2 regions of the Pseudoalteromonas sp. SWXJ133 genome follow, and region 1 is predicted to be linked to the other one. Evidence: predicted binding sites of a transcription regulator. Region 1 holds the regulator's gene; the other holds the start of a gene.
The links. The regulator sigma-54, encoded in region 1, starts transcription at its own class of promoters, with help from an activator protein. The targets are predictions, from matches to a motif close to GTTGGCACGNNNNTNGNNT.
Positions count from the first base shown of each region.

Region 2: a site for sigma-54 is predicted at 5,928-5,946, ahead of flgB (flagellar basal body rod protein FlgB). Genes of this name have one in related genera too.

Region 1 is NZ_JADYXJ010000003.1:115,463-123,523, reverse strand. It holds gene I6F40_RS03465 (YgiQ family radical SAM protein) at 1-463, shown strand, start outside; gene I6F40_RS03460 (protein disulfide oxidoreductase) at 655-1,206, opposite strand; gene mgtE (magnesium transporter) at 1,259-2,617, opposite strand; gene I6F40_RS03450 (HPr family phosphocarrier protein) at 2,748-3,020, opposite strand; gene rapZ (RNase adapter RapZ) at 3,063-3,908, opposite strand; gene ptsN (PTS IIA-like nitrogen regulatory protein PtsN) at 3,927-4,379, opposite strand; gene hpf (ribosome hibernation promoting factor) at 4,384-4,671, opposite strand; gene I6F40_RS03430 (RNA polymerase factor sigma-54) at 4,698-6,197, opposite strand; gene lptB (LPS export ABC transporter ATP-binding protein) at 6,267-6,992, opposite strand; gene lptA (lipopolysaccharide transport periplasmic protein LptA) at 6,989-7,534, opposite strand; gene lptC (LPS export ABC transporter periplasmic protein LptC) at 7,524-8,061, opposite strand, start outside.
Region 2 is NZ_JADYXJ010000006.1:121,699-129,759, reverse strand. It holds gene I6F40_RS06510 (flagellar basal body P-ring protein FlgI) at 1-764, opposite strand, end outside; gene I6F40_RS06505 (flagellar basal body L-ring protein FlgH) at 782-1,501, opposite strand; gene flgG (flagellar basal-body rod protein FlgG) at 1,504-2,289, opposite strand; gene I6F40_RS06495 (flagellar basal body rod protein FlgF) at 2,304-3,035, opposite strand; gene I6F40_RS06490 (flagellar hook protein FlgE) at 3,047-4,387, opposite strand; gene I6F40_RS06485 (flagellar hook assembly protein FlgD) at 4,412-5,065, opposite strand; gene flgC (flagellar basal body rod protein FlgC) at 5,070-5,486, opposite strand; gene flgB (flagellar basal body rod protein FlgB) at 5,486-5,860, opposite strand; gene flgA (flagellar basal body P-ring formation chaperone FlgA) at 5,968-6,729, shown strand; gene flgM (flagellar biosynthesis anti-sigma factor FlgM) at 6,827-7,114, shown strand; gene flgN (flagellar export chaperone FlgN) at 7,114-7,542, shown strand; gene I6F40_RS06455 (CsbD family protein) at 7,843-8,040, shown strand.

The DNA of each region.
Region 1 (8,061 bases):
TCACCCAGGGACAAAAGATGAAGACATGGTAAACATGGCTTTATGGCTTAAATCAAACGACTTTAAGCTTGATCAGGTACAAAATTTTTACCCATCACCGATGGCTAATGCGACGACTATTTACCACACAGAAATGAACTCTTTACGTAATATAAAAAACAATACAGAAGTTGTTCCAGTACCTAAAGGTGCTCGCCAACGTAGATTACATAAAGCTATTTTACGCTACCATGATGCAGCAGGTTGGCCGATGATACGTGAAGCACTGCGTAAAATGGGTAAAGCTAATTTAATTGGTAAAGGGCCTAACTGTTTAGTGCCTGAAGAAGGGCGTGATGAAAAAGCAGGTAAAGGTGGCAGTAAAGGCGGACGTCCTGCACTAACGCGACATACCGGCTTTAGCCAATTTAAAAAGGCAAACACTAAACCAAAAGTAGGCGGTAATCGTCAAAGTACACGTTAGTGATTCAATCTAATAATAACTAGTAGATTAGTTTAATTACGCCAAGGGTTTTTAAGCCCTTTTCATGCGTAAATTAAGTAAACCTTGCTCTTTATTATCTATATTATTGTAGGTGATAAAGAGCGAGCTTTTAGAAACCCCTCTTGAGATAGCACGTATTTAGTGCCTATATACTTGCAGTTAGTTTTTTCTTAAAACGTTGATGATAACCACAAACGTAATTTAAGTGACCATAACGGCTGAATGCCTGTTAGCCCTTGCGTCATTTTATTATCTTTTAAGATTATATAAGATGGCGTGACTTGCCCTTGCCAATCGGCAAATATCTCACCGTGTTGATCGTTGACAGTGGTAAAACTGTAGCCATGATCATTTAGATACTCATGTAGTTTTTGATCCGAACCTGATTTTACTGCGATGCTCACTACAGGGTAGTTATTCTCGTTTGCGAGTTCGTTTATGGCAGGGGAGGTAATACTACAAATAGGGCACCAAGTTCCCCAAAAATAGACAAGTGTTGGTTTATCTTGGCTCATTGCTGCTAAATCAATGTTTTGCCCTTTATAATCTATTAATTGTAATTGAGGATTTGCTGGCATAACAGGTTGTCGCCACCAATTTACAGCGTTATAAATTACGAAAAATATGAAACCATATATCAACACACTCTTTAATATTGATAGGCCTTTTTGTTTTGGCGCTTTTTTAGGTGTGTCTTTTTTATTTTTGGTATTAGTTGTCATAATGGCTGATTTTTCTCTAAATATGTTAACTTCAAAAATTTACATTTTAAACTTATATCAGCAGCCATGTTGCGGTGCCTAAAAAGGCGAATATACCCACAATATCTGTAATTGTAGTTAAAACTACACTACCTGCAAGAGCGGGATCTATATTCATCTTTTTAAGAATAATAGGGATACTCGCACCAGCAACGCCGGCCACAACCAGATTCATAAACATAGCAAAGGCAAGTACGCCACCAAGCATAAAGTCCCATTGCCATAGTGCAATAACACCTGCAATTAACAACGACCACAAAACACCGTTTAACGCGCCAATAGCAAGCTCCTTCATCATTAAAAAGCGTTGGTTAGTTTGATTAATATGACCTACTGCAATACCACGAATAACGAGAGTTAGCGATTGGCTACCTGCAACACCGCCCATTGAAGGAACAATACCGTTAAGTACAGCTAAAATAGGTAAAACATCTAAAGTGCCTTCAAAAAAGCTAGCTACAAAAGCAGCTGCAAGTGCAGTTAGTAAGTTGACACCTAACCAAACTGAGCGTTTTTTAGAGCTTTTTAGTACAGGAGCGAATGTATCCTCTTCATCATCAAGACCGGCTAAGCCCAATAAACTATGCTCAGCATCTTCTCGGATTACGTCAACGATGTCATCGATAGTGACACGACCAAGGAGCTGATCGTTATCATCAACTACGGGTGCCGATATCCAATTATGACGTTCAAATAATTGCGCGACTTCACTTTCATCCATTGAGATTGGAATGGATTCACAATCTTCATCCATTAAATCGCGAACAATTTTTTCTGGCGGGTTAGTTAATAATGTACTCAGCGATAAAGCGCCTATAAAGCAGTTATGCTTATCAACAACGTATAAATCATCGGTACCTTCTGGTAACTCGCCACGTAGCCTAATATACCTAAGTACAACATCGAGTGTTACGTCAGGGCGGATGGTCACCGTATCGGTGTTCATTAGCGCGCCTGCAGAGCGCTCTTGATACGAAAGTGCTTGTGTTGCACGTTCACGGTCTTGAATGTCCATCGCGCTAACAACGTCTTTGTAGACGGTGTCTGGTAGACTACGTAATACTTCACCTAAGTCATCGTGGCCCATATCTTCTGTTGCGGCTGCAATATGCTTAGGTTCCATCTGGGCAATAATGCCTAAACGAACATCTTCAGATAGTTCTTCAAGAACATCACCTTGCACATCAGGATCAACCAACTGCCAAAGGAGTCGGCGAATTTTATGCGGTGATGATTCTAATAATAATGCGGTATCACAAGGAGCTGTTTTTGCGAGCATGCGCCTAACTTGAACAAATTGACCACTATTGAGTGACTTAGTCACCTGCTTTAGTTGTTGTAGCGGGTAATCTTGTTCAAAAGCTTCAGGCATTGGCGTCCTTTATAAATTCTTATGTTACTTTATGGGGAGAGGTGAGTTAACTGGCGTCACTAACCGTATTTATTTTATATATCTGTTTTAGTCGAGGCATTTGTAATGCGAGTATTATTCTTATAACTGTTTATTCTTGTTCATTAAAACGTTGTGCTATTAATTCTCCAACAGCATGCAAAGCTTGCTCAGAATCGGGGCCTTTGCATACAACTTTTACTTCTTTGCCTTGGCTACTTTCAAGTAACATTAGTGCAAGTACGCTATCGCCTGCCGCTTCTTTGTCGTCTTGAAATAATGTAATTGTAGCATCAAACTGCACTGCCAACTGGGCAAGCACGGTAGCAGCTCTGGCGTGTAATCCTAATTTATTTTTTATTAAAAAAGTGTCTTCACAATGCATAATTTACTCTACCTAAGCTGAACAGGTTCTTATTCCGCTATATTATTTTTCTTGTTCGCGATGGCGAATTTTTACATTGGGATGTGTCATTGCAAAACTTTCACCGATGGTTTGCGCTAAATATACAGAGCGATGTTGTCCGCCTGTACACCCAATAGCAATAGTTAAATAACTGCGGTTATTTCGCTCTAAGTGCGGTAACCACGTTTGTACAAATGTTTGAATTTGCCATGTGAATTTTTGCACAATGCTGTGATTGGCCAAATAATCTTTAACGGGTTGATCTAACCCATTTAAAGGTTTTAATTCAGGTTCCCAATGTGGATTTGGTAAAAAGCGTGCATCAAATACATAGTCGGCTTCTTTTGGTATGCCGTATTTAAAACCAAATGATTCAAACGTGACAATCAGTTGCTTATCTTTTTTACCTAAAATCTTTTCACGAATAGATTCAGCAAGTTGATGAACACTCAAATCAGTCGTGTCTATCATAAAGTCGGCGCGAGTGATTAATACATCAAGTAATTCTTTTTCTTTTTTGATGGCTAAATCAAGAGGCAACGAGTCAATTGATAGTGGGTGTAATCTACGAGTTTCAGAAAAACGTTTGATCAATGTTTGATCGTCGCTATCTAAATAAAATAACGTAGGGTTTGCAAAGCCTGGCAAGTATTCAAGAATATCGTTAAATTCATCTTGTTGTTTAGGGATGTTACGCACATCAATGCTAACAGCAATTTTATCGTAGCTATCAGACACACTGCGAACTAATGAAGGAAGCAAGTTAACTGGAATATTATCTACGCAATAATAACCTAAATCTTCTACAACGCGTAAAGCAACCGACTTTCCAGAACCAGAACGGCCGCTTATGATAATTAACTCCATTTAACACCCTTTATAAAACTATGATTGATTGACAATAACTTGGTAAAGCTCAGTATCTGATTTTGCACTGCGTAACTGTTTACAAAAATCTTTGTTGTTTAGTTTATCAGCAATGGTTGCTAGAGTCTTTAAGTGCTGCTGGTTATCGCCATCTGGTACGATGAGTGCGACGAAAATATCAACAGGGCGATTATCGATCGCATCAAAATTTATTGGAGTTTCGCTAACGAGTACTAAAGCCAAAGGCTCTTCTGCACCGCTCATTCTTCCATGAGGAATGGCAATGCCACGCCCTATACCTGTACTACCCAATTTTTCTCTGCTCATTAAAGCATTAAGAATATCTTGTTGCGGTAGGTACGGAAGTTTGTCGTGAGCAAGTTCGCTAATGAACTCTAAAATTCTTTTTTTGCTATTAAAAAGGACCGCAGCTTTGCTGCAGTCCTGGCATATAAGTGAGCTTAATTTCATCATATTAGTGTCGAGCAAGCTTCTCTTTGTGTTTAATTACTTGTCGATCGAGCTTGTCGATCAACGAGTCAATGGCGGCATACATATCTTGATGTTCTGTAGAGGCAAATAGCTCAGCACCGCTTACGTGTATCGTGGCTTCTGCTTTTTGGTTTAATTTTTCTACATCGAGAATGACATGAACATTATTAATATGATCAGAGTGTCTTTCTAGCTTCGCAAATTTAGTATTAATATAGTCTCTTAGTGAATCGGTTAATTCTACGTGGCGACCAGTTAAGTTTAGTTGCATAAGCATTACCCTCTTAGTTTAGCGTCTTAAATCAAACTTTTACGTTGATTTGACGGTGGAATAGACAGAGATTCGCGATATTTTGCGATTGTGCGTCTCGCTACTTTAATTCCTTGCTCAGCCAATATATCCGCTATTTTGCTATCACTCAATGGTTTTACTGAGTTTTCTGCAGCGATTAATTTTCGGATAAGAGCACGTATAGCCGTAGATGAACATTCACCACCGTTTTCGGTGCTTACATGGCTTGAGAAAAAGTATTTTAGCTCAAATATACCACGGGGTGTGTGCATATACTTTTGGGTTGTTACGCGCGAAATCGTTGATTCGTGCATTTCTACCATTTCAGCAACATCATTTAAAACCATTGGTTTCATGGCTTCAGGGCCGTGTTCAAAAAAGCCTTGTTGTTGCTTAACAATGCAATTGGTTACTTTTAATAGCGTGTCATTTCTACTTTCTAAGCTTTTAATAAACCATTTAGCTTCTTGTAAATGCGAGCGAATAAACTGGCTGTCACCACTGGATTTTACAGTGCGAGACATTGCTGCGTATTGGCTATTAACACGAATTTTAGGCATGCTATCTGGGTTTAGTTCAACAACCCAGCGGCCTTTTATTTTTTTAACTGACACATCAGGAATAACATACTCAGATTCTTCTCTTACAATAGTATCTGCAGGTTTAGGGCTAAGAGTATGTATTAATGTCATTACTTCTTTAAGCTCTTCTTCTTTGAGCTTAGTTTTCTTCATTAATGTACGATAGTCACGAGCAGCTAATAAATCAATATGCTCGGTTAAAATCATTTTTGTTTCATTAATGTAAGGTGTTTCTTTGTCAAACTGGTTAAGCTGAATACACAAACACTCTTGTAAACTACGCGCAGCAATACCGACAGGATCAAACAGTTGGATGCGTTTTAATACAGCTTCAATTTCATCAAGTTCGACTTCGTTATCATCTTCGTTTTCTTGATTAAAGCTTTCTAAAATCTCTTCGCAGCTTAGTGTTAAAATACCTGAATCATCGACGGCTTCTACAATCGCAATAGCAATAGCTTCGTCTGTAGGGCTAAATGGCGTTAGTTGTAACTGCCACATTAAATACTCATGGAGCGTTTCAGTAGAGGCGCCTTGGTATATTGACTCGTCTTCAGGCATTGGACCTGATGATGCTGCAGGGGCGGCACTCATGTACTCATCCCAGCTAACATCCATAGCCATGTCGTCACTTAGCGTGTCTTTTGCAAGTGCTTCACCACTATCTTGTTCATATTCGCTTGGAGCATCATCGGCAGATGCGCTAACAGTTATGTCATCGGTATCAGCTTTTTGCTCGTTTTTACCTGCAGCGTCTTCTGAATAATCTGCCTCTTCAACCTCTAATAGCGGGTTGCTGTCGAGAGCTTCTTGTATTTCTTGCTGGAGATCCAATGTACTGAGTTGCAACAAACGAATAGCTTGTTGCAGCTGTGGAGTCATTGTAAGTTGCTGGCCCATGCGCAGCTGTAGTGATTGCCTCATGTATCTCTAACAATCCTTTTATGTTGTTATAATTAATACTAGCAGATGCTTAAAGACATGGCGTAAATGTTACAGCCTAAATTGCTCGCCTAAGTAAACATCGCGTACTGTTTTATCATTTAATACGTGTTCTGGAGTACCTGATGCAATCAGCTCCCCATGAGAAACAATGTAGGCTTTTTCACAAACATCAAGGGTTTCTCTTACGTTATGATCGGTAATCAATACACCAATCCCACGATTTTTGAGATGTTCTATTATTTTCTTTATATCTAATACCGAAATCGGGTCAACACCTGCAAATGGTTCATCCAATAATATAAATTTAGGATCGGCTGCCAGCGCACGTGCTATTTCCACGCGGCGACGTTCGCCACCCGATAATGCCATACCTTGGCTATCACGAATGTGTTGTATGCTAAATTCATCTAATAATTTATCGAGCGTGTCTTCTCGGGCTTGCTTATTTAACTCTTTGCGTGTTTCTAAAATTGCCATTAAGTTTTGATAAACAGTCAGTTTTCTAAAAATTGAAGACTCTTGTGGTAAGTAGCCAATGCCTAATCTAGCACGACTATGCATAGGTAAAAGAGTAATATCGTTATCATCGATAGAAATTTTACCTTTGTCGCTAGGTACAAGTCCCACAATCATATAAAACGTGGTGGTTTTACCTGCGCCGTTAGGACCAAGTAAACCAACAATACTGCCTGCTTTGACTTCAAGGCCGACGTTTTTGACAACTTCACGACCTTTATAGCTCTTTGCTAATAGTTCTGCTTTTAATGTACTCATGGCTGACCTTTATCGTCTTTTTTACTTTTTTTAGTTTCGATAGGCACTAAAATAGTGTGAACGCGGTCAGTTGAGTTTTCATCTTTTTCGGCACTGATTAACTGTTGTTCTATATCGTAGGTAATACTTTTAGCATTAATTTTTTGTCCTGCTTGCGATACTTCTGCATTACCAACGAGCGTTAAAAAACGTTTAGATACATCGTAACGAACTTCGTCTGCACTGGCGCTCATAGTTGTGCCATCTGATTGCTTCTCTTCAAAGCGAGCAGGGCTACCCGTGGCAATTAATAGTTGCTGGTTATCACCAAGTTCATCGCGCTTATGTACTTCGAGGCGGTCTGCTGTAATTCGGCGATTACCGTGAATAATCTCAACGTTTTTCTCAAAAATACCCACGTTAGCTTTTAATTGGCCTTCTTGCTTATCGGCGCTTATTGAAATTTGATTTGCAGCAGGTTGCGAGTTTTGCTCTGCAGCACTACTATTAAACGCTAGTATAAGTGTAGGAATAATAAGTGATTTTAATATTTTATTGGTCATAATATATGGTTCGCGTATGGTTAATTAGTTTTATCACTTCGGTTTTTAAGTCGGCTTCTAGGCCTTTACCAGTGATTTTTAAATTGGGTCCGGTGATGATAACGGGTTGCTCCGAACGCATTGTTAATAGCTTTATATCTACCTGAATATTATCAGCATTGATTTTGTCTATCATGGCGTTATCGGTTAAGTTTTTGGCAACCACATTACCTTCTAAAATTAATTGCTTGTCTTCGTATAATGTTGCTTCGTCTGCATTTATTTGCCACGTTTGCTTTTCGTTATATAAAGTAAAAATGGGTTTTTCAAAAAATGTAAAACCTAATTGCTGATATAGCTCCATTTTAGCAGCAGTGACTTTGTGGCTAATTTTACCTTGCTCGTCATAGGCTGTTTGTTTGAGTTCAATAGCTATGTAGTCAGGTTTTGCAATAACTTCAGGCTCAGCCTGAGGTGCAACATTAGTTTGTGTAAAATAAGGGTACCAAAGCCAAACCATACAGCTAATGAATAAAACGCTTAATATT
Region 2 (8,061 bases), on a different contig from region 1:
CGCTCGGTTCCCTCTTCTACAACTATATCTTGCAACATCGACATAAACGTATTTCGACTGTTTGGATCGCTTGGTGCGCTTACAACTAAACGTCCCCAATTTTCTGCTGTTGCGACCTCAGGACCAAATACTTTATTTATTGCTTGTACTACATTACGAGCTGTTTGGTAGTTTGGTGATTTTAAATTTAATACCACATCGGATTGAGTTTTAAACATATCCATGACGTTACGCTCAATAATAGCGCCATTTGGAATAAGACCTGATGTAGGTACATTAACAGTGACTGATGAGCCATCATTACCGCTTGCGTTTATACCGCCAACAACTAAATTCCCTTGTGCGAGTGCATACACTTTTCCATCAACACCTTTTAAAGGCGTGAGCATTAAACTTCCACCATGTAGGCTTTTAGCATCACCTAAAGAATTAACAGTAACATCTATTAATTGCCCTGGGCTGCCCATAGGAGGCAACGTTGCATGTACTGCTACTGCTGCAATGTTTTTAGATTTAGGAAGACTTTTTTCGTCAACTGATACACCAAATTGTTTGAGCATATTACTCAAAGATTGCCCTGCAAACTTAATTTGTGCTTTGTCACCTGAACCAGGTAAACCTACAACTAAGCCGTATCCCACAAGTTGATTTTCGCGCACTCCAAGTACATCAACCATGTCTAATAATGGTCGTGCTTTGGCTGCGTAAGTAAATTGTGGTACAAAGCCAACTATGGTTATAAGTACCAGTAAAAAATATTTCATTAAAGCCTCAGTAATTACTAGAATGGGTTTAAGAATCGAGTAAACAATGTCGTAAACCAGCCAGGTCTATTTGCATCAGCCAATGTACCACTTCCGGTATAGCTAATTTGAGCCTCAGCTATACGCAAAGAAGATATTCTATTACTAACATCAATATCTTCAGGGCGAACCAAGCCTTCAATTTCTATATATTCATCACCTTGGTTTAGCTTTATTTGCTTGCGCCCTCGGATCACTAATGAATTATTAGACAATACATGCTCAACTCTGACAGTAATAGAGCCACTCAAGAAATTTTGTTGACTTGCACTACTTTCACCATCAAATTTGCTACTAGATCCAACACCTAAATTGAAATCCCCTACGTTAAGATTACCAGCAAGGGGAACACCCACATCGAAGTCTGTACTTTTATCTAAACTTGAATCTGCACTTTTACTTGATTGAGTTCGCTCATTTAATTCAACAGTTAAAATGTCACCCACTCTGTATGCACGCTTATCCGAATAAAGCGAAAACATGTAGCTATCTTGAAATAAACTCCCATCTTGGTGATTTAACCCTTGTTGATAGGCATCTTGGCTTATTTCATAATCTTGACGAGTTTTCTTTTTTGGGTTTTCTGGACATTTAACTTCGCCATACACAATTTCGCATTGAACAAATTGTCTGCTATCAGGTGCATTACTGCACCCTGCAATTAACAATAACAATATAATACAAGCTAACTTATTCATAATTATACGTTTTGATTTATAAAGCGTAACATTTCATCAGCTGCTGAAACGACTTTAGCATTCATTTCATAAGCACGTTGTACTGCAATCATACTCACCATTTCGTCAACAACACTCACGTTTGAACCTTCAATGGTGTACTGCTGTAAGCCACCGAAAGACTCTTCACCTGGTATACCCTCAACAGGTTCGCCCGAAGCTGCTGTTTCGCGATACAAGTTACCACCTAAGCTTTGTAAACCCGCTGGGTTTGCAAAATTAACAGTTAGTAGTTGACCAAGTTCAACTGGCTGCGCTTCTTTACCTACAATAGCGGTAACAGTACCATTAGTACCAATACTTACTTTTGTAGTTCCCTCTGGTAACGCAATATTTTGCGCTAAAGGAAGGCCATTAGTATTAACAAGTAATGATTCTGAATTAAGCTGAAACTGACCGTTACGAGTATATAAAAGCTCGCCATCTGGGTTTTCTATTTGAAAAAAGCCCTGACCAGCAATTGCGACATCTAACTGGTTGCTGGTTGTTTCAAAGCTACCTTCTGTGAACTCTTTTTGAGTACCGTTAATTCTTACACCAGTACCTACTTGTATACCCGACGGTAACTGATTTAAATCATCAGCTTGAGCACCCGGTTGTTTTTGCACTTGATAAAATAAATCTTCAAACACCGCTCGGTCTTTTTTAAAGCCTGCTGTACTTACGTTAGCTAGGTTATTCGAAATTGTTGTCATTCTTAAGTCTTGAGCAGCAAGACCTGTTTTACTTACCCATAATGCTGAATTCATAATTTACTCCCTTTTTATGCCTGTCCGCTAATAAGTTTATTGCCGCTTGTTGCTAGTTCATCAGCTGACTTCATCATTTTTACATTCATTTCAAACTGACGACTAATATTCATCGTTTTTATCATTTCAGCTACGGCATTTACGTTAGAGCCTTCTAGGGCTCCTGTTCTTACTTTTATAGTGTCGTCGGCTTGTAAAGGCTGCAAATCTGGGCTTCTTAATAAGCCATCTGGGCCTTTAACTAAATTTCCGTCTGTACTTGCTAACTTAATACGCGCATCTTCAGCAATCACACCACCACCAATTGGGGTTAAGTTAATAATGCCGTCGGAGCCAATTTCAACCTCACCAAATTCAGGCAATTGAATATCACCACCATCACCTTGTAAGCGACGGCCGCTTACTGTTACAAAGCCATCAGCATCAACCACAAGATTACCCGCACGCGTATATGCAGGGTTTCCGTTGTCATCCATTACTTCAAGGTAACCACCATCACTTAGCGCAATATCTAAATTACGACCAGTATCCATAATAGGACCAGATGATAAATCAGTTGTCACTGGAGTTAATTGAGCCATGTAGCGTGTACGAAAACCATTGCCAACAACCATCATCGATTGAGCTTGTTCCATGTCAGCTTTAAAGCCAGTCGTACTTACGTTTGCTAAATTGTTGGCTGTTACTCGTAAAGCAGTATTATTTAGCTCAGCACCAGAAACTGCGGTATAAATTAACTTTTCCACACTCTATTTCCTTAAGTATTACTAAACAAAATTTGCATCATTTCATCAGCACTACTGATTGTTTTAGCATTCGCTTGGTAATTTTGCTGAAATGACATTAAGCCAACTAACTGCTCACTAATGTCTACATTCGAGCCCATAAACGAACCTGACAGTAATTTACCTAGTGCTCCACTATCTGGCTCGCCATAAAGCGCATTACCAGATTCTTCTGTTTGATACCAAACTGTATTACTGCCTTGCTCTAAACCATCTACGTTAGCAAATGAAGCCAATACAACCTGCCCTTGTAGCTTTGATTCACCATTTGTAAAAGTAGCAAATACTTTACCGTCGTCACCAACGGTTACACCCGAAAATGCACCTGATGTATAACCATCAGCATCATTTTCGTTTACGCTAAAGCTTGAACCAAATTGAGTTGTACCATCAAATTTTAGATTTATAGCTAGAGCAGCTGCACCACTACTTATTTCAGCATTAGTTGTCGCTGTAGCACCTGCTACACCCACTGCCAAATTAACCGCTGTTACATTTGGAGCTGTGGTGTACGGAACCATTTGACCATTAGTATCAAATTCCATAGTTAATGTGCCTGCAGAAACCAGAGTGCCCGTACCGTCATCAACGTCTTGCGAACCAACAGTTGCACCTACTGCTGTTAAATCACCTGCAGTTAATGGCTTTCCGTCAAGGAAAAACATAGCTTGCCATTCGTTGCTACCTGTATGGTTAAAATACTGGGTCATTACATGGCTATTACCTAATGAGTCAAACACTTCCGTTGATTGCGAGAAGTTATATTGACTACCATCTGTAGGGTCAAAAAGCGTTGGCGCTGTAGGATATGAAATTACATCACTCGCTGAACTTAAGTTACCGTTGAAGTTAATTTCGGTGCTTGCTTTTGCTTCAATATTTGAGGCTTCAACTTTTAGGTCAGTTAAAACACCCGATACAATAGTAGGATCGCCACCAGCAGCTTCTGATATGCCAAAACCTTGTAATTTTGCACCATTGGCATTTACAATATTTAGTTCATTATCAAGTGTAAATTGACCTGCTTGGGTATAAGCTGTTCGGCCATTTTCTGATACAGCAAAAAAACCTTGCCCGTCAATAGCAATATCAAGCGAATTACCCGTACGAACAATCTCACCACCTGTTACAAAGTCTTCTTTGATGTTTGCAACTTTAACACCACCACGTTGACCACCATTATAGACAGCAGCAAATTCCGCCGTATTATTTTTATATCCGGCAGTACCTGAGTTTGCGATGTTATTACTTGTTACTTCTAAACCTGTTTGAGTACTTTTTAGGCCACTAAGACCAATATTAAACATAGACATATTATTTATTCCTTATTCAATTATTTATGCCAGTTGATTGATTTCAGTAAGACTAAAATTACCCAAGCCGTCAACTTGTAATAAAATATCTTCTGGCGTTTTGCCAACAGATACTCGTTCAACACTACCACTTAGCCATGTATCAAGCTGTTTAGGTACGCCTTGTGTTGTTGAATAAGCTCTCACGGCATATCCTCCTGCATTTTGATTTTCAAACTCAAAACGCAACTCACCAACACCTGAATAAGGTAAGTTTTTCTCTTCTACCATTACGCCGTTTTCGTTATAAAGCTGTACAGTCACTGAATCAGCAGCAGTATCTAAATTAACTAAGCCAGCGACATTACCGTCTTGCTCTAACGCAATACTGCTTGCTTTTACATCAACAGATTCGCCAACGATTTTGGTTGCCTCTAAGACTGCTAAGCTACTCATGTAATCTAAACTCTGAGTCGTATTTTGTCTGATACCTTGTAGCGACTCTACATTAGAAAACTCAGCTAGCTGGCTAACATAAGCTGTTCCATCCATTGGTTCTAGAGGGTTTTGATTGCTAATTTGAGCAACTAATAACTCTAAAAACATCGTAGACATTTCTTCTGATGAACTATTCCCAGATATGTTTGAAGTACCGTTAACAACATCTTGCGCATTTTGACTAGTTGTATTCACTTGCATTTTATTATTGTCCTAATTTGAGAATACTTTGTTGCATACTGTTAACGCGTCCCATAACTTCTACCGAAGTTTGGTAACTACGACTCGCAGACATCATGTCGGCCATTTCTTCTAATACATTTACGTTAGAGTAAAAAACATAACCATCATTATTAGCAATAGGGTTATTTGGCTCATAGCGCTGTTCAACTGTTCTTTTGGATTCTGTAACGCCCAAAACATCAACAGACGCTGAAATAGACTGACCGTCCTGGGTTTGTTTATATAAAGCCGAAAACACAGGCTTAAGAGCTTTGTAAGCATCTTGTTCAGAGCCCGCTGCTGTATCTGCGTTTGCAAGGTTTGAAGCGATAGTGTCTAAGCGAATTACTTGCGCACGCATAGCACTTCCACTTGAATCATAAATAGAGTTAAAAGACATTACACTTCTCCTTTAATTACTTTATACAAACCATTTATTTTCATATTAAGAAAAGTCAAACTGGTTTGAAAATCCATACTGTTATTTGCAAACTTAGCTTGCTCAATATTTAGCTCAACAGTGTTACCATCAGCCGACGGTTGGTACGGCACTCTGTATTTTAGTTCTTCGGCTTGAGCACCTGCAAAGGCAACATCTCGATTTTGTGAAATACTTGATGAAACACCATCCATAATTTGACGGTAATCTACATCTCGAGATTTAAACCCCGGTGTATCTACGTTAGCCAAGTTACTTGCTATTATCTCAGCGCGATCTAGCCTTAGCTGCATTGAGAATGGGTGCACTCCCAACGCCTTATCGAATAGTTCCATTGTTGCCTCTACTTTTTGATTCTTGTATGCTCGTCTGTTCGCACACCTCTATCTATAGCAGCTGACAATACAAACTTTATGCCAACTTTAATTAAAGATAAAAACCAATGAGTTACTCAAAAAAAACGACTTTCACAACAAACAGAGCGGAAGGTAAGCTTCCCCAAGGGAAGCACTGCGTTTTCCGCTTTATTTTTGTCTTATCATTTTTTAGTGCTCATACCTTCGCCAACAATATAAATTTTGAAAAAAAAATAAATACCTACTTACAAAATGAAATTGATACATATTTAGCAACAATAAGTTCAAGTAATCAGCAACAAAAAATAGAGCTGTTCATTCCCAGGGGTAGTAAAGGTTTAAGCTGCAATGACCTACAAATAAGCCGTTCGAAGAAAGATACTCCCCCAGCAGGAAGAATTAGTCTTTCTGTAGAGTGTGATAGCCCTAAATGGCGTTTTAGGGCTAGCGCCAAAATAAATTTATGGGTAAGACTTGTTGCAGCTAAGCGTAATATAAGTAGAGGAGAGGTACTTACAGCTGATCTTTTAGAATATAAAAGCGTAGATATAAGCAAGCATCTACATTCAGCAGAGGCGAATATAAGTAAAGTATTGGGCTTGTCCGTTAAGCGAGAATTAAGAAAAAATGATATAATCTCCCGCAGGTACCTAGAAAACAAGCAATTAGTTAATAAAGATGAGCACATCTTACTACAAGTTAATTTTGCAAATTTTTCAGCCAATGTAAAAGCTATCGCACTGGAAGACGGACAACTAGGTGAAATAATAAAGGTGAAAAACCTGTCATCTGACAAAGTCGTTCAAGGTAAAGTGATTGATGTAAGAGTGGTAGAAGCAATTTTATAAAAATAATATACAAAAAAAGTTAAGTTTTAAAGATTATTAGTCGCTATCTTCCTGCATGCAGGTATTAAGTAGCCTCAAACATAATGAGTAACACACTATGAACATTACAAATACGCCAACAACACAAGTTGAACAAATCAATAAATTGAGTTCTCGATCTTCTGCTTTAAATACTCCGGAGAAGAAAGTTCAGTCAGTTCCAGAGAAAAGCACAAGCGAAGTAAGCGAACTAAGTAAGTCTATAGACTCTACTTTTGAAAACTTAGCGTCGCAATCGGATGTTGACATGGACATGGTTGCACAAGTTAAAGCTGCTATTGCTAACGGCGAGTTTCAGATAGATATTGATGCGACAGTTAACGCACTTATTGAGTTACATAAATAATGAAAATTAATACCATAAAAGAGTACATACTCAGCTTAAAGGACGATATAAAAAAGCTAGACTCTTTAATTAAGTTTCTTGAATCTCAGTATGAACTGTTAAGTCGACGCGATAATCAGTTAAAAGAGCATAATGATAAAATGCTCGAATTATTAGATAGCCTTAACGGCTCACACATACAACGAGATAACTTTTTAGTTAGCTTGGGTTTGCCTAGTGGAAAAGAAGGGCTTACACAGCTAAGAGAAAAGCTACCTAGTGATATTAAAAGTGTCACCACAAAATTATTACAGGAACTAGAAATAAAAACTAAAACCTGCAAAATGATGAATGAGAGATCTGGTCAACTACTCTCAAGTCAACGCAGATTAGTGCAACGTTTAACTGGTGGTGAAAACAAACAAGCCTACCCAGAAATGCAATTATAAGATTAGTTATACTTATACACGCTCGCTCTGGGTATCCTCATAAATTTATCGCCATACCATACTCTATTATTTTAACCTTCATATAAAACCCTCAATTTTGAAACTCACAAAGCCTCTCTGTAATAGTTACAGGCCTATATGTATATTTTATTAAGTTTTATCCATAATAATAATCCCCACAGGTTAAATTCAACCTAATTAATTGATTTTAAAAGACAAATATAAAACGCCTTTATTGGTACATGTTTTGCTTTTATATAACTGACAGTTAATTCACTAACCTAAAGTAAGGATAAACTTATGAACAGCGATCGTATCGAAGGTAATTGGAAAGAACTTAAAGGTAAGGCTCAACAAAAATGGGGCGATCTTACCAACGACGATTTAGATAAAATTGAAGGTAGCCGTACAGAGCTAGTTGGTAAAATTCAGCAGCAATACGGTAAATCTAAAGAAGAAGCAGAGCGTGAAGTTGATGAGTTTGAAAAAGGTCGTTAAACCGCGTTAACCGCTTTTAAA